3 regions of the Sphaerisporangium dianthi genome follow, and region 1 is predicted to be linked to each of the others. Evidence: riboswitches for the same ligand, from Rfam matches in the RefSeq annotation. Region 1 holds a riboswitch; each other region holds the start of a gene.
The links. A riboswitch is a leader RNA that binds a small molecule or an ion and turns the genes downstream of it on or off. The one in region 1 is predicted to bind cyclic di-AMP.
Positions count from the first base shown of each region.

Region 2: another riboswitch for cyclic di-AMP. It lies ahead of ACFO60_RS07860 (glycoside hydrolase family 25 protein); the one in region 1 lies ahead of ACFO60_RS25295 (coiled-coil domain-containing protein).
Region 3: another riboswitch for cyclic di-AMP. It lies ahead of ACFO60_RS07495 (CHAP domain-containing protein); the one in region 1 lies ahead of ACFO60_RS25295 (coiled-coil domain-containing protein).

Region 1 is NZ_JBHSFP010000019.1:143,848-151,047, reverse strand. Features, by position in the region: gene ACFO60_RS25320 (hypothetical protein) at 1-503, shown strand, start outside; gene ACFO60_RS25315 (dihydrolipoyl dehydrogenase family protein) at 559-1,911, shown strand; gene ACFO60_RS25310 (50S ribosomal protein bL37) at 2,015-2,092, opposite strand; partial or broken gene ACFO60_RS25305 (DeoR/GlpR family DNA-binding transcription regulator) at 2,293-3,060, shown strand; gene galT (galactose-1-phosphate uridylyltransferase) at 3,273-4,346, shown strand; cyclic di-AMP (ydaO/yuaA leader) riboswitch at 4,419-4,556, shown strand; gene ACFO60_RS25295 (coiled-coil domain-containing protein) at 4,612-5,532, shown strand; gene ACFO60_RS25290 (M50 family metallopeptidase) at 5,786-7,093, opposite strand.
Region 2 is NZ_JBHSFP010000004.1:2,605-9,804, forward strand. Features, by position in the region: gene ACFO60_RS07855 (CehA/McbA family metallohydrolase) at 1-1,816, opposite strand, end outside; gene ACFO60_RS07860 (glycoside hydrolase family 25 protein) at 2,185-2,955, opposite strand; cyclic di-AMP (ydaO/yuaA leader) riboswitch at 2,968-3,113, opposite strand; gene ACFO60_RS07865 (substrate-binding domain-containing protein) at 3,256-3,537, shown strand; gene ACFO60_RS07870 (PP2C family protein-serine/threonine phosphatase) at 3,837-5,012, shown strand; gene ACFO60_RS07875 (STAS domain-containing protein) at 5,035-5,673, opposite strand; gene ACFO60_RS07880 (CheR family methyltransferase) at 5,848-7,200, shown strand, end outside.
Region 3 is NZ_JBHSFP010000003.1:324,880-332,079, forward strand. Features, by position in the region: gene ACFO60_RS07475 (GH1 family beta-glucosidase) at 1-32, opposite strand, end outside; gene ACFO60_RS07480 (carbohydrate ABC transporter permease) at 29-913, opposite strand; gene ACFO60_RS07485 (carbohydrate ABC transporter permease) at 910-1,887, opposite strand; gene ACFO60_RS07490 (ABC transporter substrate-binding protein) at 2,135-3,433, opposite strand; gene ACFO60_RS07495 (CHAP domain-containing protein) at 3,975-4,604, opposite strand; cyclic di-AMP (ydaO/yuaA leader) riboswitch at 4,670-4,821, opposite strand; gene ACFO60_RS07500 (hypothetical protein) at 5,329-6,315, shown strand; gene ACFO60_RS07505 (DUF6716 putative glycosyltransferase) at 6,330-7,200, shown strand, end outside.

The DNA of each region.
Region 1 (7,200 bases):
GCGGGTCGTTCAAGCGTCCTGAGGGCGATGAGCACCGAGCGGGCGCGAAGGGCGGCATCGGCTCCAAGATCGCCATCGACGACGATTGGGACGCCGTCCAGATCTGCGTGAGGAAGCCGTCGCGCGTACGGGTCGGGGACCGCCCGTGCGTGGACGAGGAGCACGGTTTCGCCTGGTACTACATCGGCATCGACGATCACGTGCCGGCGCCTGGGAAGACGGCGGAGTACGGCTCTTTCTGGGAGCCGGACGGCTTCGTCTACCGTGCCCGGGGCAAAGGCGGCCTCGGCTCGGACATCGCCATCGACGAGGACGGGACGCTGGATGCCGGGGACGAAGACGAGACGCAGGAGGACGACGACTCGGGGCCGACGGTCACCACGTGCAGCGGCACCGTGATCAACGGCGCGTGCGCGGACGATGGCGGCACCTTCGATGACGACGACGATCCCGTGTGCCGATGGGTGGGATTCGGGGTGCGCAGGCACAGGGTCTGCTCCTGATGGAAGATCTTGGTGGGGTCCGTGTCGGCGGGAGGGGACGGGGCAGGGGAAGGCCATGGCTGGGGAAGCGGAAGAGTTCGACGTCGTCGTCCTTGGGCTCGGGCCGGGCGGCGAGGAGGTCGCGGGGCGTCTCGCCGAGGCCGGGCTGGCCGTCGCCGGTGTCGAGGCGCGCCTGGTGGGCGGCGAGTGCCCTTACTGGGGGTGCGTCCCGTCCAAGATGATGGTCCGCGCGGCCGATCTGCTCGCCGAGGGCAGGCGCATACCGTCCATGGCGGGCGAGGCGACCGTGGTCCCCGACTGGGCGCCCGTGGCCCGGCGGATCCGCGAGGAGGCCACCGACAACTGGGACGACAAGGTCGCCGCCGACCGCTTCCACGACAAGGGCGGCACCCTCGTGCGGGGCCGCGGTCGCATCACCGCCCCCGGCGAGGTCACGGTCGACGGCAGGCGCGTGCTCCGCGCCCGCCGCGGCATCGTCGTCTCCACCGGCTCGCAGCCGGCCGTGCCGGCGATCGCCGGGCTCGGCGGCACCCCGTACTGGACCAACCGCGAGGCGATCGAGGCCGAGCGGGCGCCCGAGTCGCTCGTCGTCATCGGCGGCGGCACGGTCGGCGTCGAGCTCGCCCAGGTGTTCCGCCGTTTCGGCGCCGAGGTCACCGTCCTCGAGGTCGCCGGCCACCTGCTGCCGCCCGAGGAACCCGAGGTCGGCGAGCTGGTCGCCAGGATCTTCTCCGATGAGGGGATGACGGTCCGCACGGACACCCAGGTGACCCGGGTGGACCACCACGGCGCCGCCTTCACCGTGATGACCGAGGACGGCAGCCACCGGGCCGAGCGGCTGCTGGTCGCCACCGGGCGGCGCTCCGACCTCGCGGCGATCGGCGTGGGCGCCGTCGGGCTGGACGAGTCGGCGCACGCGATCGAGGTGGACGAGCGCATGCGGGCCGCCGAGGGCGTGTGGGCGCTCGGCGACGTGACGGGCAAGGGCGCCTTCACCCACGTCGCCATGTACCAGGCGCGCATCGCGCTCGCCGACATCCTGGGCGAGCGGGCGCCCGCGGCGGACTACCGGGCGGTGCCGCGGGTGACCTTCACCGACCCCGAGGTGGGCGCGGTGGGGTTGACCGAACGGCAGGCGCGCGAGCGCGGCATCGCCGTGCGCACGGCCGTCACCTCGCTGTCCTCCTCGGCGCGGGGCTGGATCCACCGGGCCGAGGGGCTGGTCAAGCTGGTGGCCGACGACCGTTTCCTGGTCGGGGCGACCGTCGCGGGCCCGGCCGGCGGTGAGGTGCTCGGCCTGCTGACGCTGGCCGTGCACGCGCGGGTGCCGATCGACGGGCTCGCGAGCATGGTCTACGCCTATCCGACCTTCCACCGGGCGATAGAGGACACCCTGCGCCTCTTGTGACGCCCCTCGGCGGCGGCCCCGCGAAGGCTCGCGAAGGCTGAGGCCGGGCCGGCGGCCGGGTCAGCCGGTCAAGGATCAGAGGTCAGCGGTCAGCGGTCAGCGGTCAGCGGGAGACGGGCCGCTTGCCGTGGTTGGCCTTCCTCTTCTTACGGGCCCGGCTCTTGCGCGCGCGTCTCGCCATCTCGGCCTCCCACGGGATACGGATCGTGCTCCCACCATGCATCCGCGCCGGGGCCGGTACAAGGCCCAAACGTCGATGAGACACCATGGGTTTCACCCGCCCCGCGACCTCGTGGCTCAGCCGGCCACTCCCCCATGTTCCAACACCATCAGGGTGAGAATATGTAGTATTTTGATGGAATCTGGTGGAGAGGTGAGGGGATGCTGGCTCAGCAACGGCAGCAGGCGATCCTCGAGCGCGTGCGCAGGAACGGCGCGGTGCGGGTCGCCGACCTGGTGCGCGAGCTCGGAGTGTCGGACATGACGATCCGCCGCGACCTTGAAACCCTGGCCGAGCGCGGGCTGGTCGACAAGGTGCACGGCGGCGCGACCGCCACCGGCGCCGGGTCGACAGAGGAGCCGGGCTTCGCGGCCAAGTCGGTGCGCCAGCAGGCCGAGAAGGAGGCCATCGCCCGCCGGGCCGCCGAACTGGTGCGCCCGGGCAGCTCGGTCGCGCTGTCGGCGGGCACGACGACCTGGACCCTCGCCCACCACCTCGCCGACGTCCCGCACCTGACGGTCATCACCAACTCCGTGCACGTCGCCGACGTCTTCCACCGGGCGGGGCGTGCCGACCAGACCGTCGTGCTCACCGGAGGGCTGCGCACGCCGTCGGACGCTCTGGTGGGCCCGGTCGCCGTGTCGGCCATCCGCGCGCTCAACGTCGACACGCTGATGCTCGGCGTGCACGGCATGAACGTCAGGGCGGGGTTCACCACGCCCAACATCCTGGAGGCGGAGACCGACCGCGAGCTGGTCGCGGCGGCGCAGCAGCTCGTCGTCCTGGCCGATCACACCAAGTGGGGCACCGTCGGCATCAGCAGGATCGCCGGCCTGGAGGAGGCCCACGTGGTGATCAGCGACACCGGCCTGCCCGAGGAGGCGCGATCGGCGCTGTCGGACCAGGCCGGCGCGCTGATCCTGGCCGACCCGGCCGTGACGACGCTCCAGACGGCGGCCGCCGCGGCGCATGACCCCATACGAGCGGGACGGGCGGCGGTGTCCGCCGCTGCGACGACGCACGCGGCGCGATCCGTCGACGGAACAGAACCAGCGGCGCGGGCCGCCGGAACAGAAGAAGCGGCGCGGGCCGCCGGAACGGAACGGGCGGCCCGGACGGCCGCCGGACAGGAGGTGGCCCGGTGAAGCGGACCGTCACACAGCTCGCCGACGGGCGGGAGCTCGTCTACTTCGACCGCCGCGACGACGCCGACCGCGGCGCGGCCGACACCCGGGAGCTGCCCCCGCGTCCCACGGCCTCGGAGCTGCGGTACGACCCGGTGATGGACGAGTGGATCGCGATCGCCGGGCACCGGCAGACCCGCACGTTCCTGCCGCCCGCCGACGAGTGCCCTCTGTGTCCCTCCCGGCCGGGCCGTCCGACCGAGATCCCCGCCTCGGACTACGACGTCGCGGTGTTCGAGAACCGCTTCCCGTCCTTCAGCTTCAACCTCGGCCACTACGAGGACATGGGTGGCCTGAGCGAGGTGCGGCCCGGCGTCGGCCGCACCGAGGTGGTGTGCTTCACCGCGGACCACGACTCCTCCTTCTCGCGGCTCTCGCCCGAGCAGGTCGATCTGGTGCTGCTGGCGCTGGCCGACCGCACCGAGCACCTCTCTCGCCTGCCCGGTGTGGAGCAGGTGTTCCCCTTCGAGAACCGCGGCGCGGAGATCGGCATCACGCTCGCCCACCCGCACGGCCAGATCTACGCCTATCCGTACGTGACGCCGCGCACGCGGCAGATGCTGGACTCGGCCGCTCGCTACAGGGAGCGCACGGGTGGCGATCTGTTCGCGGACGTGCTCGCCGCCGAGCGCAAGGCCGAGACGCGCGTCGTCGCGTCGAACGAGCACTGGACGGCGTTCGTCCCCGTGGCGGCGCGATGGCCGTTCGAGGTGCACGTCTATCTCAACCGCAAGGCCGCGGACCTGCGCGAGCTGGACGCCGATGAACGCGCGGCCTTCGGCCCGCTGTACACCGACGTGCTGCGGCGGCTGGACGGCCTGTTCGGGGTCAAGATGCCGTATGTCGCGGCCTGGCACCAGGCGCCGGTGCGCACCGGGCGCGACCTGGCCTACCTGCATCTGCAGCTCTTCAGCATCCGGCGGGCGGCGCAGAAGCTGAAGTATCTGGCCGGGTCGGAGTCGGCGATGGGGGCCTTCGTCAACGACGTGCTGCCCGAGGAGGCCGCCCGGATGCTGCGCTCACAACCGTGACTTCGCGCACGTGGGCCGCCGGGTCGCCATAAATACGGATCTACCACTACCATCCTTCAAACACCGACCGTAACGGCCGGTCCGCCTAATCCCAGGTGCCCCGCCTGGGAACCGGGGACCCATCGGTTCCTTGGGGTGAATCCACGCATGTGGTAGGGCATCTCCGGCCCGAACCCGTCAGCTAACCCGGTCGGCAGATGGAGAGGAGTGGGCTCTGCCCCCGACCTACGGTCGCCACGGTTCCGTGGCCGTCTGCGCTCTGATCATGGCCGCTCTCGTGCTCGGCCCGTCCACGGCGGGGAACGCCGCCCCCAAACCCACCGAGAAACAGCTCAAGGCGCAGCTGGCCTCGCTCGGCAAGCGGGTCGACAAACTGATCTCCGCCTACAACGCCAAGCGCGTCGCGGTCGCCAAGGCCAAGGCGGACGAGAAGACGGCGCGCGAGCGGCTGAAGACCGCCGAGAGCGAGCTCACCGCGTCAGAGGGTCAGGTCGGCGACATCGCCCAGCTTCGCTACCAGGCGGGCAGCGGCCTCGGCATGATGCGGGAGCTCCTGTCCCCCGGCTTCGGCGGCGCCGCGATGCTCGAGCAGTTGCAGGCCGAGCAGACCGCGAAGATCGGCCGGTACACGGCGGCGCGCGACGCCCGTAAGAAGGCCGCCGACGACGCGGCCTCGCTCACCGACCGCCTGGGCGACGACGTCATCGAGGTGACCGCGCAGCGCAAGGACGCCGAGAAGCTGATCGCCGAGATCAAGGACAAACTGGACCGGCTCGTCCCCGTCGCCCCCGGCAAGCGGGCGAACGGCACCTGGGCCCCCGAACTGCCCACCGGCGGCGACAACATCACCCCCCGGACCCGGCTGATGCGCGCCGAGGTCAAGAGTCACTTCCCGTTGCACTTCCCCGTCGGCTGCTACCGCGCCGAGGACAGCGGGGAGCACCCGCTGGGCCGGGCGTGCGACTTCATGCTCAGCTCCGGCGGGGCGTTGCCCTCGGCCGCCGGCGCCGCGCTGGGCGAGCAGGTCGCCGCCTGGGCCATCAAGAACGGCGGCAAGCTGGGCGTGAAGTACGTGATCTACCGGCAGCGGATCTACAACCTCGGCTTCCCCGGCTGGCGGGCGATGGAGAACCGTGGCGGCGTCACGGCCAACCACTTCGACCACGTGCACATCTCGATGTACTAGAAGGGTGGCGAATGGCATCTGGTCTGCTGTTCGTCACCCTTATAGCATCTGGTCTGCTGTTCGCCACCCGTGAAGATGCCGTTCGCCCTGGTGGGGCGACCGTCTGAACGCGATGCACGCCGGTCGAGGCGTCGGAGCCGAGGGTCCGCCCGAGCGGCCGGCCGGCCGCTCGGAGTGAAAGTTCCACTGCGGTACACGCCTGGAGGTGCGACTTCCGTGACCCTCCGCCCGCCGCGACGAGCGGCCGGGACGGTCAGCCGGGCAGGCGGATGGGGTTGACGATGTCGGCGTAGATGAGCAGGGTGCCCATGACCACCAGGACGATCGCCATCGCGTACGTCAGCGGCAGCAGCTTGGCGATGTCCACGTGACCCGGCGTCGGACGGCGGCGCACCCGGGCGTACCCGCGCTTGACGCCCTCCCAGAGGCCGCCGGCGATCTGGCCGCCGTCCAGCGGCAGCAGCGGGATCAGGTTGAACATGCCGACCGCGAGGTTGAACCCGGCCAGGAGCTGGATGAACCCGGCGACCTTGTTCTCCAGCGGGATGGCCGAGGCGGCGATCTGACCGCCCAGGCGCCCGGCGCCGACGACGCTCTGCGGGCTGTCCAGGGCGCGCTCGGCGCCGCCGAACGCCGCCTGCCAGACGCCGACGAGCTTCTGCGGCATGTGAGCGAGGGCTGAGGCGGTGCGCTTGATCAGATCCCACATGAAGCCGACGACGTAGGCGGGACTCTGCCTCTCCACGACGAAGACGGGGCTGACGCCGAGGAACCCGACGTTCTTGTCCAGCTTGGTGGGGTCGTCGAGGGAGGGGCGGTCCTGCCCGATGAGGGCGGTGTTCAGCGTCATCGGCCTGCCGTCGCGCTCGATGCCGATGGCGACCGGGCCGGGGCCGTGGGAGCGGATCAGCACAGTGGCGTCGTCCCAGGAGTTCACGGGCTTGCCGCCGAAGGACACGATCTTGTCGTTGACCCGCAGGCCTGCGAGCGCGGCGGGGGTGGGGCGGTGCGCCGGGGTGCAGCCCTTGCCCTTCTGCTGCTCGGCCACGGTGACGACGCACTTGGAGACCTCGCCGACGACGGGTTTGGCCACCGAGATGCCGAAGCCCATCAGCACGACGGCGAACAGCACGAAGGCGAGCAGGAAGTTCATGGCCGGGCCGCCGGAGAAGATGATGACCTTCTGCCACCACAGCTTGCGGTACAGAACCCGGTCGGCGTCGCCGGGCTTGACCTCCTCCAGCGACGCCTGCCGGGCGGTCTCGATGAGCCCCTGCCACGGGCCGGTGGACATGTTGCGCAGTTTGTTCGGGTCGTCCGTGGGTTTGGGAGGCAGCGGGCCGATCATACGGATGTAGCCGCCCAGCGGAATCCACTTCAGTCCGTATTCGGTATCGCCGCGGCGGCGCGACCACAAGGTGGGCCCGAAGCCGACCATGTACTGCGTGACCTTGACGCCGTAGAGCTTGGCGGGCACCAGATGGCCCAACTCGTGGAGGGCAATGGACAAGGCCATCCCGACGAAGAAGATGAGAAACCCGGCCACTACGAGCCAGCTCATAGGTGCTACCCCCACCTGCGGAGAAGATGCCTTGTGTTTGGATTGCCCCTTCCGAGCGTAACCGAACGCGCGAGGACTTCGGCCGCTCCCCGAAAACAACACACTAC
Region 2 (7,200 bases), on a different contig from region 1:
CGAAGACCTCGGCGAACAGCGATCGTGGGTGGGGGGCGCCCTCGGCGAGGGCGACGACGTAGGTCGGCGCGCCGACGACGAGTTCGGCCGTGATCTCGCCGGGCGGCCCCTCGGCCAGCACGCCGTCCGCCGTGCGGATCGTCAGCCGCTCCACCTCCGGGCCGATGACCCGTACCGTGACCCTCACCCGGTCTCCGGGGGCGCGGTCGATCGTGTCCCCCGGCTCGTGGCCGTCCACGGCGAGCTCGACGAACGGCCCCGTGGTGGCGAACGTGCGCCCGCGCCGTACCGCCTCGGCGTAGGAGGCGGCGGTCAGCGGGCCGTCCACCCTGGCGTAGGTCCGCTCCCAGCCCAGCGGGTTCGTCACCGTCTCCACCCGCTGGCGGGTGAACGACAGCATCGAGTCGGTGCCCGCGACGGCGGCCAGCCGATGGCCCGCGCCGAGCAGCCGCCTGTACACCGCCGATGATCCGGCGGCAGAGGAGAAGTGCAGCACCTCCATGCTGTCGACCAGGCCGAGCGCGGCGTCGACCACCGCCATCCGCGCCGAGCACTGCGGCCCCCCGAAGCCGATGACGTCCTCGGGCGTCTCGACGGGCGAGTGGAAGGCGTGGGCGTAGCCGACGACGGCGCCGAGGCCGCGGAGCTCCTCGCACGCCGCGCTGGTCGGCGGCCAGTCGGCGGCGCCGGCGAACCCGCTGTGGTACCGGCCCGGCGGGGCGGTCATCCCGAAGGCGTGCAGGTGCCCGAGCAGGTCGTTGCGGTACTCGACGCCCATTCGGGCGACGTGGGTCGCGTCCGACCACGGCAGGTCCTCGCCCGCCCAGTGCTCCAGGGCCTCCTGGTCGAAGACGCGGTGGCCGGAGACGTTCGCGGCGAGCAGGTTGAGCACGTGCAGGTCCTCGCCGTGCTGCATGGCCGCCGCCGTCGCCGGCGTCGCCACGAGGTCGCCGACGAAGTTGAGGTGCACGTGCAGGTCCCCGCCGTACCAGCCCTTGGCCGCCGCGTCGTACAGTCGCGCCGGTGTCAGCTCGACCAGGGTCTCGCCGTGGGGGGTGACGGTCGTCTGCGCGAAGTCGTACTCCATCCCCCGCGCCGCCCGGACCGTCAGCGGCTCGGCGGGCACGTCGAGCACGATGTCGTCGCCGTGGAAGTACGGCAGGCCGTGATGGTCGTATCTCGCCGGGCCGCCGTCGGGGTGCCAGCCCTGGCCGCCGGCGCTCCACACGCTCCATCGGCAGGGGAACCCTGCGCGCACCCGGAGCCGTGCCCGTGGGGCGAGGCGGGTCAGGCCGGACAGATCGACCCGCTCCGCGCCGGCGGTGACGCCGGTGGCGGTGTCCGTCTCGACCAGCCGTGCCCCGCCGGGGGCGACGCGGTACACCTGGCCGCCGACGCCGACCTCGGCCTCGGCCGCGCGGCCGTTGTCGATCAGCAGCGTCAGCGGGAGCGCTCCGCCGCCGGGTTCGAGCACGATGCGCGGCCGGCCGTCCAGCCGGTGGCCCGACGGCGTGAGCCGCAGCACGGCCAGTCCCTCGGGCGGTTCCTCGTCGAGCGCGTCTCTGAGCACCTCGTCGAAGTCCAGCTCGCGCACCAGGATTTCGCGCTCGGCGTCGCTGCTGTCCGGATGCTCGGCTCGCACCCGGCCCGCGGCGGCCCGGAAGAACGCCTCGTCGTCGACGAACCGCGACGGGCTCATCGACCTGACGTAGGCGATCGGGGGCTCGCCCCAGCTCATCCCGTGCTCGGCGAGCGCCTCGCGGTACCTCTCCAGCGCCTTGGCCACGGCCTCTGGAAGCATCGGATCGTCACTCATTCGGCCCTCCCGTGATCCCCGTTGTGCCGTAATGGTCACACCGGCGGAAGGCTTCCGGTCCGGAGGAACCCGAGGCGGGTGAGGTTTCTTCCCATCTCGGATCGTTTCTCTGAATAGGCGGATAAAGCACCCACAGACCGGCCTGCCGCATCAGGCCTCGGGCGGCGACCCGCCGGTGGCGGGCGAGGGCGAGAGCGACGAGTCCGGGCCGGGGCCGGCGGAGTTATCCACAGTTTCCACAGACTCGTACACAGGTTCGAATTTGATCTCTACGGTGGACTCGCCGGCGACGATCACGCCGCCGCCGGCATCATTCCGAATCCGGCGCGATCCCGCGCGAACGGGCGTCCGCCAGGCCTGCCCGCCCCTCAGCGGCGGCCGAGGGCGCGCAGCTGGCCGGGGGTCAGCGAAGAGACGTTCTGGTCGATCGGGACGTCGGTGTACTGGTGGATGGTCCAGGTCTTCCAGTCGGCGGGCGGCGTGACGTCCCCCTGCGCCCTGCCGTAGTAGGCCACCCACAGGGGGTAGGCCTGAAGGCCGTGGCCGTAGGTGTCGGCGAAGTTCCAGCCGCTGTAGAACAGCGGGGTGATGCCGGTCTTGGCCTTCACATGGGCCAGCCAGGTCTTGGCCCAGGTGTTGACATGCTCGACGGACTGACCGTCAGCCGTCTCCAGGTCCAGCACCAGCAGGTCGCCGCGCTTGCCGGGCTGGGCGTTCACCACCGACAGGAAGTGGTCGGCCTCGGCGATGGGGTCGTCGCCGGGATGGCCGTAGTGGTAGGCGCCGCGGACGATGCCCTTCTTCGCCAGTTCCTGCCAGTGGCGGGCGAAGGAGGAGTCGCGGAAGGTCAGGCCCTCGGTGGCCTTGATGATGCCGAACTGGGCCGGGCTGGCGTTCCAGTCGTGATCCGACTCGTAGGAGGAGACGTCCTGGCCGTAGGTGTGGACCGAGTCGGCGTGCGCGGCGGCGGGCGCGGCGGCGGGCGCGGCGGCGTCCGCCGGGCCGGTCAGGACGACGGTCGCCGTGGCGGCGGACGCGGCCAGGGCCACACCTGCGACGGCCGCGCGGAGGCGGTCGCCGGAGAGGCCGACGTGGTTACCGAGGGAGCGGGCGATCGAGGCAAGCCGACGAGAGGGCATGTAGAGATTGGCTCCTAGCTTCCATGCCGCTTACCGGGTCAACTGACGGGTTCAGGCGAGAAAGGCCCTGCGGGCGGGCCCTTGGGGCCGGCGCTCCGATACACCCTGGAAAGATTGGTTCCCCGGCTCCGCGAGTGCGGATTCAGCGAGCGCGTATCCTCATCGGGGCTGCTCCCCGGGCACGCGCGATCTGGGCAACGAACCGGCAACGGACCCGACAGCGCAGGCCATGGTCACGTATGCCGCTATCCACAAAGGTACACCAAACCCCATAACGGTGCAAATCAGACAAAACTCTCCTTGGGATACCGCCGCCGCCTGGGGCCCGCCTGCGGCGATGACGCGACCCACCACTCTCTGAAGGTTCCCGGCGACGTCAGCGTGGTCGGATTCGACGACCTGACGCCGGCGCGGTGGGTGCCCCCTCCGCTCACCACCGTCCGCCAGCCGCTCGGCGAGATGGGCCGGGCCGCCGCGTCCATGGTGATCGCACTCGCCGGCGGCGAACCCCTGCCGCACAGCCGCCTCATTCTGACCACCGATCTGATCGTCCGGGAGAGCACCACGGCTCCCAGCAGGTGATCTCGGCCGAGGGCGTCGCCGGCAAAGGAGTATCTACGACGGGCCGGGGTTTCGGCCGCCGCTGAGGGGTATGTGGCGCGTGCCGCGTCAGGTCGGATCCGTCCGCACGGCGCGCGCCGCCCGTCTTCCTGGCCCGCAGGAGGATTCGGCGTTCGAATCGCGAACCGCCGGCCGGTCACCGGTCATCGGGGCGAGGGTAGTGCAAGGTCGTCGAGAGATGCGGGTGGTCCCATGTGGCCGGAAACGTGGTAGAGGCCGGAACGGCGCGAATGCTCGCCGGGATACTCGAAGCCAGTCACGTGACCGCCTTCGAGGGCGTGCCTTACCTGGTCCACGAACACGCGGGGTACGCCGGGCTGAGCGACGTGCTGATCTACCTCGTCGACCTGCAGCAGGACGTGCTGCGCCTGTGCACCGGGCGCGGCGACAATGCCGGCGAGGGCGCGGGCCCCGAGGCGGACGAGCTGCGCATCGACACGACGGCGGCGGGCCGGGCCTTCCGGGAGACGCGCATCCTGGAGCCGTCCGGCGACGACGGCGGCCCTGGTCATTACTGGGTGCCGCTGCTGGACGGCACAGAACGGCTCGGAGTGCTGCGGATATCGATCGCCGACGCCCACCACGCGTCGCAGGACGACATGCGGGCCCTGGCGTCGCTGATCGCGTTGCTGGTGGTGAGCAAGCGCTCCCACAGCGATTCCTTCGCCCGGCTGGTGCGCACCCGGCCGATGCACGTGGCCGCCGAGATGCAGTGGAACCTGATGCCGCCGCTGGCCTTCGCGTGCGAGCAGGTGGTCATCAGCGCCGCCCTGGAGCCGGCCTACGAGGTCGGCGGGGACGCCTTCGACTACGCCATCGCCGACGACAAGGTGTACCTGGCGGTATTCGACGCCATGGGCCACGACGTCTCCGCCGGGCTCACCGCCTCCCTGGCGGTCGCCGCCTGCCGCAACAACCGCCGCCAGGGCGCCGACCTGATAGAGACCGGCGAGGCGATCGAACGCACCTTGATACAGGAGTTCGGCCGGGGCACCCGGTTCGTCACCGCGATCATGGCCGAACTGGACCTCTCCACCGGAATGCTGACCTGGGTCAACCGCGGCCATCACCCGCCGGTGGTGATCCGGGGCGGTCGCTGGACCACCAACCTGCACTGCCCGCCCGCGCACCCCATGGGCCTCGATCTCGGCCTGCCCGCCACTCTGTGCCGCGAGCAACTGCAGCCGGGTGACCGGCTGCTGCTCTACACCGACGGGATCACCGAAGCCCGCGGCCCGCACGGCCGCGAGTTCGGCCTGACGCGCTTCACCGACTTCATCATCCGCCACAACGCCGCGGGCCTGCCGGTCCCCGAGACCCTGCGCCGCCTGGTCCACAGCGTGCTGGACTACCACGGACGGCAGCTCCAGGACGACGCCACGGTGCTGCTGGCCGAATGGCAGGGCCCCGCCGCCGACAAGATGACCATCGGTTGAACGGCGCCCGCCGCGGGCGGGATCACGACACAGCGCGCCGGACGCCCTGGCGGGCGAGGAGCGTGGCGCGCGCCACCGCGAGCGTCTGCTGGATCTCCTCCACGGCCGAGTAGGTCACCGCGACCCGCTGGCGCATCACCTGGAGGTGGCTCTCCGCCTGCGCCCGCAGCCGCTTGGACCGCACCAGCTCCGGATGCGGCGTGCCGGCGCTCGCCGTCTGGGAGACCTTCTCCGCCTTGCGCACCGGTGGGCGGCGTTGATGGTTCAGGGTTCGTATCACGGCGACATGGCGCGGCACCGCGGTCAGGGCCGGGGGGACGTCCCACTCGGCGGATCCGGCGACGAGGAGCGCGGGACAGGTGTCCGGCGGGCCCGGCCAGAGCAGGTCGAAGAGGTTGCGCAGCTTGGGCTGGATGAGCAGCACGAGGCCGCCGCCCTCCGCCGTTCGCATCCGCGCGTGGACGTGGTCGAGGACGCGCGCCCCGGCGACGTCACAGAACAGCAGCCCGCGGCCGTCGATGAGGATGTGCGTGCAGCCCTGCTGGATCAGGGACGTCAGGAATTCTTTCGCGGCCGCGCTGGTGCTGGCATCCAATTCGCCGGACATATCGACCACTGCGGACTCAGACCGGCGATAGACCACTTTTACCTGTAAATCCATACTTTCCGCCCTCCGCCCCGATCCCCACGTCCATCTCTTCTACCATTCGCGGACGTGGGCGAACGGCCGAACCTCCGAGAGCGGTCAAGTACGGTGAGCCGCCGAGTACGGCCATGTCGATTCCCTTCCGCATAACGGCCACCTGAACGGTCCCGATGGCTAAGGTATTCAGTTGTGCACCCCGGCGCGGAACGCGATTTTCACGATCTTCTTCTAATGCTGAAGGAGACTCGGGGTTTCGACTTCACCGGTTACAAGCGGACGACGCTCATGCGCCGCATCAGCCGGCGGCTGGAGACGTTGCAGCTCAACGGCTACGGCGAGTACCGCGACCATCTCGAACTTGAACCGGACGAGTTCGCCAGGCTCTTCGACAGCCTGCTGATCAACGTGACGGCGTTCTTCCGCGACCCGGCCGCCTGGCAGGTGCTCCGTGAGACCGCGATCCCCGCGCTGCTGAGCGCCAAGGGAGCCGGTGATCCCATCCGCGTCTGGAGCGCCGGGTGCGCCACCGGGGAGGAGGCCTACAGCCTGGCGATGCTCCTGGCCGAAGAGCTCGGGATGGAGCAGTTCAGGAACCGGGTGAAGATCTACGCCACCGACCTGGACGACACGGCGCTCAAGGCCGCCCGCACGGCGACCTACAACGATCGCCAGCTCAAGGACCTCCCCGCCGAGTTGCTCGAGCGGTACTTCGAGCCGGCCGGGGCCGGGTTCGCCTTCCGCCGCGACCTGCGCCGCCAGCTGATCTTCGGACGCAACGACCTGACCCGGGACGCGCCCATATCGAGGGTCGACCTCCTGCTGGCGCGCAACACCTTGATGTACTTCAACGCCGAGACGCAGCTGAGCGTCGTGCGGCGATTCCACTTCGCCCTGAACCATCCGGGTTACCTGTTCCTGGGCAAGGCCGAGATGCTGCTCAACCACGGCGAGAGGTTCGAGCCGGTGGACCTCCGGACGCGGCTCTTCTGCAAGATCGCGCCCACTCCGCCCGGCGGACGTCCGTCCCGGGGAGCCGCACCGGCGCCGGCCGAGCCGGTGCGGCGGCTCTCCGAGATCCAGATCGCCGCCCTGAGCTCCGGCCCGGTGGCGCAGATCGCCCTGGACCTTTCGGGGAAGCTGGCGATGGCGAACTCGCGCGCCGAGGCACTGTTCAAGATCGCACCCCGCGACATCGGCCGGCCCTTCCAAGATCTGGAGGTCTCCTACCGGCCCGTCGAGCTGCGGTCGCTCATCGAACAGGTCGAGCTGGACATGCAGACCGCCGAGGTGCAGGGCATCAGCTGGCGGCGCGGGGGAACCGCGGAGACCGACGTCTTCGACATCTCCGTCGCCGCCCTCCAGGAACCCGGCGGCGAGCGCGTCGGGGTGGTGATCACCTTCCATGACGTCACCCCCTACCGCAGGCTCCGTGACGACCTCGAGCAGGCCAACAAGCAGTTGGAGCACGCCTACGAGGAGCTGCAGTCGCTCAACGAGGAGCTCGAGACCACCAACGAAGAGCTGCAGTCCACCAACGAGGAA
Region 3 (7,200 bases), on a different contig from region 1:
CTGGTCTGGGGTTGAGTCTCCTGCGTGGTCACGCTTTGACCGCACCTTCCATGAGTCCGCCGACGATCTGCCGGCCGAACGCGACGAAAACGACAACTAGCGGTAGTACGGATAGAGCCGTTCCGGTGAAGATCAGGACGTAGTCGGTGCTGTGGGCCGCGGTGAGGAAGCTGATCGACACCTGGACCGTGGGGTTCTCCGGGCTCAGGACGATCAGCGGCCACATGAACTCGTTCCAGTTGAGCATGAACGCCTGCAGCGCCAGGACGGCCATGCCGGGCCGCACGGCGGGCAGGATCACGTTCCACCAGATGCGCATGGTGGACGCGCCGTCCACTCGTGCCGCCTCGACCAGCTCCTCGGGCACGGCCTGGTCGGTGTACTGCGTCATCATGAAGACGCCGAAGCCGTTGAGCAGGTAGGGCAGGATGACGGCCTTGAGCGTCCCGACCCAGCCGAGGGTCACCATGAGCTGGTAGAGCGGGACGATGCCCATCTGCTGGAGCGGCACCATCATCGTGATGAGGATGGAGCCGAGCAGCAGATTGCGGCCGCGGAAGTGGAGCCTGGCGAAGGCGAACCCCGCGAACGTCGAGATGAGCACGACGGACAACGTGACCGTCGTGGTGACGATCAGGGAGTTCACCAGGCCCGTGATGAAGTGCGCGTCCTCGGTGTTGAGCACGCGCTGGATGTTGGCGCCGAGGTTGCCGCCGGGGAGCAGCGGCGGCGGGACCTCGACCGCGTCGGTGTTGGTCCGCGACGCGATGATGATCATCCAGTAGATCGGGAAGATCGACAGCAGGACGGTGATGCCGAGGGCGATCTTCGTCAGCGGTGTGGCGCGGAACGGGTCCCGCTTGTTCCGCGCGCTTCCCGCTCGCGCCGGCCTGACCTGCGTGATCGCGGTCACTTGCTGCCTCCGATCCGGCGGACGAACATGTAGTTGATCCCGACGCCCATCAGGATCAGGACGAACAGCAGCCAGGCGGCCGCGGCCGCGTAGCCGTAGTCGAAGTTCCTGAAGCCCTGCTCGACGATGTACATCGCGATCGTCTGGAACTGGCCGGTGGCGCCGCCGTCCATCCGGTTGCTGGCGAACATGACGGGCTCGGCGAAGAGGGTGAGACCGCCGATCGTCGACACGAAGACCGTGAAGATGATCGTCGGGCGGATCATCGGCAGCGTGATCTGCCAGAACTGGCGGCGCGGCGAGGCGCCGTCGATCGAGGCGGCCTCGTAGAGATCACGAGGGATGGTCTGCATGCCGGCGAGGTAGATGATCGCGTTGTAGCCGGTCCATCGCCAGTCGACCATGGTGGCGATCGCCGTCCAGGACGACCACTTGGCGCTCTGCCAGTCGATGTTCTCGACGCCCAGGAAACCGAGCAGCCAGTTGAACAGGCCGAAGTCGCGGCCGTAGAGCTGGGTGAAGACGATGGCGACGGCGACGACCGAGGTCACCAGCGGCACCAGGACGCCCAGCCGGAAGAACAGGCGCGCGCGCAGGCGCTTGTTGAGCGCGTTGGCGAGCAGGAGGGCCAGGACGAGCTGCGGCACCGTGGCGAGGATGAAGATGCCGACGGTGTTGATCACCGCGTTCCAGAAGTCCGAGTCCGCGAGAAGCTTGGCGTAGTTCTCCAGACCGGTGAACTCGGCATCGCCGCCGGCGAGCCCGTAGTCCTGGAGCGAGACCCAGAAGGTGAACACCAGGGGGAAGAGGCCGAAGATCGCGAAGAGGATGAAGTACGGGGAGATCAGGAAGTACGGGGTCGCCTTGAGGTCGAGCTGCGACCAGAAACGGCGGCGGGAGCGCGAATGGTGGCGTCCCGGCCGCGGCGGCGGAGGCGCCGGATCCGCCCGCTGCGTGTGGAGGTTGACGCTCATCGGATTTCCGGGGCGCTTCCCGTGGCCGGCGGCCACGGGGTGGAAGCCCCATTCTCCTTCTTTCGTCGGTAACGGTCGATGGTGTGTCCGCTACCAAGCGATGACCAAGCTCGGCATCGGTACGACTGGAAGAGGGCCTGCGCGGAGCGAGGGCGGTGATGGGTCACATCACCGCCACGCCGCTCACGACGGCAGGTCACCGGCTCGCCGACAGGTGCCGCGGCGAGCCGGTGACGCTCGGGGACGATCAGCCCGCCGCCTTCTGGCCCGCCTCGACGAACTTCTGCCAGGCCTGGTCCACGGGCACGGAGCCCTGTTCCATGCCGTTGAGGACCTGCTCCACCTCGCGCTTGACCTGCGCGTGCTTCTCACCGAGGAAGATCGGCTGAAGCGACTTGATGGACGGCCCGAAGATCTTGCCGATGGGCGCGTTGTTGAAGTACTCGTTGGTCGCGCTCTGGAGCTCGGGGTTGTCCTGCGCCGGGATGGTGCTGGGCAGGTTGCCGCCCTCCTTGAACGCCAGGAGCTGGGCCTCGGGGCTGGTCAGGTAGCTGGCCAGCTCGGCGGCCTCCTTCGGGTGCTTGGACTGCTTGGGCACCGCGAGCCAGGAGCCGCCCCAGTTGCCGCCGCCGCCGGGCACCGTCGCGACGTCCCACTTGCCCTTGAACTTGTCACCAGCCGTGCCCGAGACGACGCCGAGCATCCAGCCGGGGCAGCCAAGGGTGGCGAACTGCGACTTGACGAAGCCGGTGTTCCACCCGTCGGTGAAGTTCTGCAGCTTGGCGGTCAGGCCGGTCTGGCTGATCTTCGTGGCGAGGTCGAACGAGGTCTTGACGGCCGGGTTCTTGTCCACGATGAGCTGCTGGTTCTTGTCGAAGTAGCTGACGTTGCCGTTCTTCGCGGCCTCCTGCGCCAGCACCACGTTGTAGATGGTGTTGATGCTGTCGACGAACTTGGCGTCCTTCACCTTGGCCTGGAAGTCCTGCCCGGCCTTGATGAAGTTGTCCCAGCCGCCGCTCCAGAGCTTGCCGACCTCTTCGCGGTCGGTGGGCAGGCCGGCCTTCTTGAACAGGTCGGAGCGGTAGCAGATGCTCATGCCGCCGACGTCGGTGCCGAGAGCGAACAGCTTGCCCTCGGTGTTGACGCCGTTCTCCCACTTCCAGGCGGGGAAGTCGGCCTGGCGGCTCTGCAGGCCGTACTGGCCGAGGTCGGCGAAGAACTGCGGACGGGCCTTGGCCAGACCCATGCCGCCCTCGTCGATGCCGACCACGTCACCGGCGCCGGTCCCCGACTGCAGCCACTGCAGCATCTGGGGCCAGTAGACGTTCTCGAAGCTGTCGGTCAGGTTGTTGTACTTGACCTGAACGTTGGGGTGCTCGCTGTTCCACTTCTCAACGGCGGCCTTGTAGCCGAAGTTGGTGCCGCCACCGAAGGTCTGCAGCGTAAGGGTGATCTTCTCGGCGGGCGCGGCCGAGGACGAGCCGCCGGCGGCGCCGCCGGTGTCGCCGGAGGAGCAAGCGGTGGTGATGCCAAGCGCGGCCGTCATCACCGATGCGACCGCGAGTAGCCTCCCGCGGCGCATTTTCTTCATCATTTTCCGGACCCCTCTCAGGTGGTTGCCCGATCATTGGGAGGTGCATCGAGGGCCGGCCCCGACAGTCGGGCCCACGATGTGCTGGATCCCTCAAGTCGTGATCTCGCGGGGGTGAACCTGCGAGCGATATTTGGGAGCGCTCCCACGAAGGGTCCCCGACAGGCAATGCTGGCGTCAATATGCTGAAACCTAACTGTTACTCCTGGGGCGATTAGGAGCTCGAAAACCGTCGACGCACTCCCATATACCCCTTTGGCAGCATTGGGAGCGCTCCCATCGCATGCGGCACAGTCGGGCGCAAATCATCCATGCGCCACGGGCGGAGGCGTCCGAGGGCCTCCGGAGGCCCGGCCCGGACCGTGCGGGAGCCGGACGGGCGCCGGCGCCGCAGGGCCGGCGGAGAGGACCGGCCGTGCGGCGTCGGCGGGGCGCCCTCTTGCGGGGAGGCGGCGAGGACGCCATGGGATGAGGCACCGGAGGGGGGAGAAGAGGCTTAGGCGGCGTAGCTGGGGTAGCCGTATCCCACGATCTGCGAGGCCGGCCGGGTGCGGATCTCGACCTTGCCGCCGTCGGTGTTCCCCTCGACGGTCTTGATGGTGCCGTCGCCGTTGTCCTTGATGACGAAGCCGACGTGCTCGATGTCGTCGAAGCTCTTGCCGCCGTTGAAGGAGAAGAACACCACGGCGCCGGGCTTCGGGGTGGTGCCCCAGCGGTCGTGGCCGGCGAACCACTTGGCGTGGGCGACGGTGTAGGCGTCGGTGCCGACGGTGTCCTGCAGGCCGAGCTGGGTGCCGACCCAGGAGACGAACATGTCGCACCAGGCGGCGTCGGCGTACCCGGCGATCGTGCCGGTGTCGCGGGCCACCGTCTCTTTGGCGCGCGGGGAGCTCATGTACCAGGCGTGGAACTTGGTGCCGCCGCCCGAGCCGTTCTCGGAGATGCCGACCTGCTTCTCCGCCAGTGCCAGCAGCTGCTCGGCGGAGACCTGCCGGGACGGCATCTTCGCCGTCTTGGCCGCCTCTTCGCGCGCGGCGGCGATGACGTTGTCCTTGGCGGGAGAGGTGTCGGCGTGCGCGGCGAGCGCGGTGCCGGTGACGACCTGGGCGAGCACCAGGCTGCCCAACGTGAAAGCCTTCAGCTGATTCTTCGGGGCATCCAGAAGCCGATGTGTGAACATGGACAAGCTGAAACTCCTTCGTCCAGCCGCCTACCGGGTTAGCTGACGGGTTCGGGCGTGAAGGTTCGCCCTACGGTCGCGTCCGTGGGCGGGCGCGATCGATTCACCCCAAGGGAGGTGGGTCCCCGGCTCCGCGTGGGAGCGGACTCGGCGGTGGCGCGTGACGGCGGGAGAGGGCTCTCCGCAGAGGACCGGCCGCGCCGGGCAATCTCATCGGCACGGGGTTTTCGCCCTGATGGGCGGTTCCCTTGCCGGGATTCCTACGAGAGTAATACATCGGACAAACATGATGCAAGTAGGACAAATCTCTTAAGGCTGTCCGGGCTTGCGGTGGCAAAAAGGCGCGCACCGGCCGGGCGCCTGACATGGTCGCGTGGTTGACCTGCGGCGACATGGGTAGGGTACCGCGGTCGTCGCTCCGGGCTCCCGGTGCCGGGCCCCGCTGGGGCGGCGCTGCGCGAGTGATACTTGAAACGCCCGTGCCCTTGCGTGTCAAATGGGGCGAAAGTTACGGGCGTGACGCGGGCGGCGAGGCACGCGACCGGACAACGGCCCGGCCGTCGTCGGCCGCCGTTCATCGTCTGTTCCCTCCTTCGTAGGGTCGCCGGGCTAGGTTGCATGCGTCGTGAACGTGTCAATGCCCGGCGTGGAGAGGAACGGTCGAAGCCGCGTGCGGGAGCAGGGGTCGGCCGTCGCCTGGGTGGAGTCTCCCCTCCAGTTGCTGTGCGCGGTCGAGGCGCGGCACGCCGGCGTGATCGGGCCTGACACGCGCGTGGTGACCCGTGGCAGGCTGCCGGGCCTGGGCGTGACCCGGGCCGAGCTGGACGCGCTCGACCTTCCCCCCGGACTGCGCATCGAGGCCGCCGAAGCGGGCATGCCCCGCCCAGGGCGGCACGCCGCCTGGGTGCTCGGCGACGCCTTCTCCGGCAGGCTCCAGCTCACGTCGCTGACCGCCTTTCCCTCGCGCATGGTCCTCGTCGACGACGGCCTGGCCACGATCCGCCTGCTCGAACTGCTGACCGCCGGCCTCGGTGCCCCGCTGCTGCGCGCCCGCGCCGAGGCGAGGCCGACCCGGCGGGCCCTCGGCGTCGCGGCGGGGATCCGCCTGCGCGCGGCGGCCAGGGCGGGACGGCTCACCGTGTTCACCGCGCTGCCCGTCCCCGCCGGGCTGGCCGCCGCCGTGCGCGGGCTCGGCGCCGAGCTGATCACCCACGATTTCGCCTGGCTGCGCTCCCAGCCCGCGCGCTCCCATCCGCGCCCGCCCGAGAGCACCGTGGTCCTCGGCACCTCCCTGGTGCGCAACGGGCTGATCCACCGCGACCGCTACCTCGCCTGGCTCTTCGCCCTCGAAGGGCCGCTGGCCTACTACCCGCACCGCCGCGAGGACCCGGGCGACCTCGCGGCCGTCCGCGACCACCCGGGCGTCACCGTGTACGACGCCGGGGTCCCGGTCGAGATGACCCTGCGTGACCTGCGCCCCGGCCAGCGCGTGCTGAGCCTGCCGTCCACGGCCGTCACCTCGCTGCGCGTGCTGCTCGGCGCGCGCGGCGTGCCGGTCGAGACCGTGGACGTGCCCGATGACTGGTGGACTCCCTCCGCGTCGGTGTCCCTCCGATCGCATCTCCAAATGTTCGCGCACGAAAGGGCTTCTCCTTGAGCCGGGTTCTCGCTGTGGCCGATTCGGACTCGTATCTGAAATGGGCGGCGGGTCTTCTCGACCAGCTTCCGGGCGGTTGGACCTCGACGCTGGCCGTCGTGCGCACTCCGATCGCGCCGTCCGAGGCCCAGATCGCCGCCGCCGTCAGCGGCACCCGGTCGGGCGCCGCCGAGCCGCCCGCCGTGGTGTCGGCGCGGGCGCTGCGCCGCATCGCCGAGCGCGACCGGCCCGACGCCATCCTGCTGGCCTGCACGGGGCCCGTGGTCGACGTGCTGGTCAGCGACGTGCTCGACGGGCTTTCGCCCAGGCCGGTCCTGGTGTCGGGCCTGCCGGGCATCTCGATCCCCGCCACCGAGAAGGCATGGCTCTACCGGGGCGGCTGCGACCTGTTCGTCGTGCACAGCGGCAGGGAGGTCGAGGAGTTCGGGCGCATCGGCAGGGAACTGGGCGCCGCGGGCTCGATGGCCCTGGCCCGCCTGCCCTATCTCGACCACCGCGCCGCCGGCGCCGGCTCGCGCAAGCGGGTGGTGTTCGCCACCCAGGCCAAGGTGCCCAAGCGGCGCGAGGACCGCGAGAGCATCCTGCTGGCCCTCGCCCGGCTCGCCGAGGCGCGTCCCGAGCTGGACGTCGTGGTCAAGCTGCGCGCCCTTGAGAACGAGCGCCAGACCCACAACGAGCGCTACCACTACGAGCGCCTGTGGCGGTCGCTGGCGGACTCCGGCGCCGTACGGCCCGGCGCCGTCCGGTTCGCCGCCGGCGCCATGCACGAGCACCTGGCCGAGGCGGCGGGCTTCGTGACGGTCAGCTCCACCGCGGCGCTGGAGGCGATCGCCGGCCGCGTCCCGCTGCTGGTCCTCTCGGACTTCGGGGTCAGCGCCGAGATGA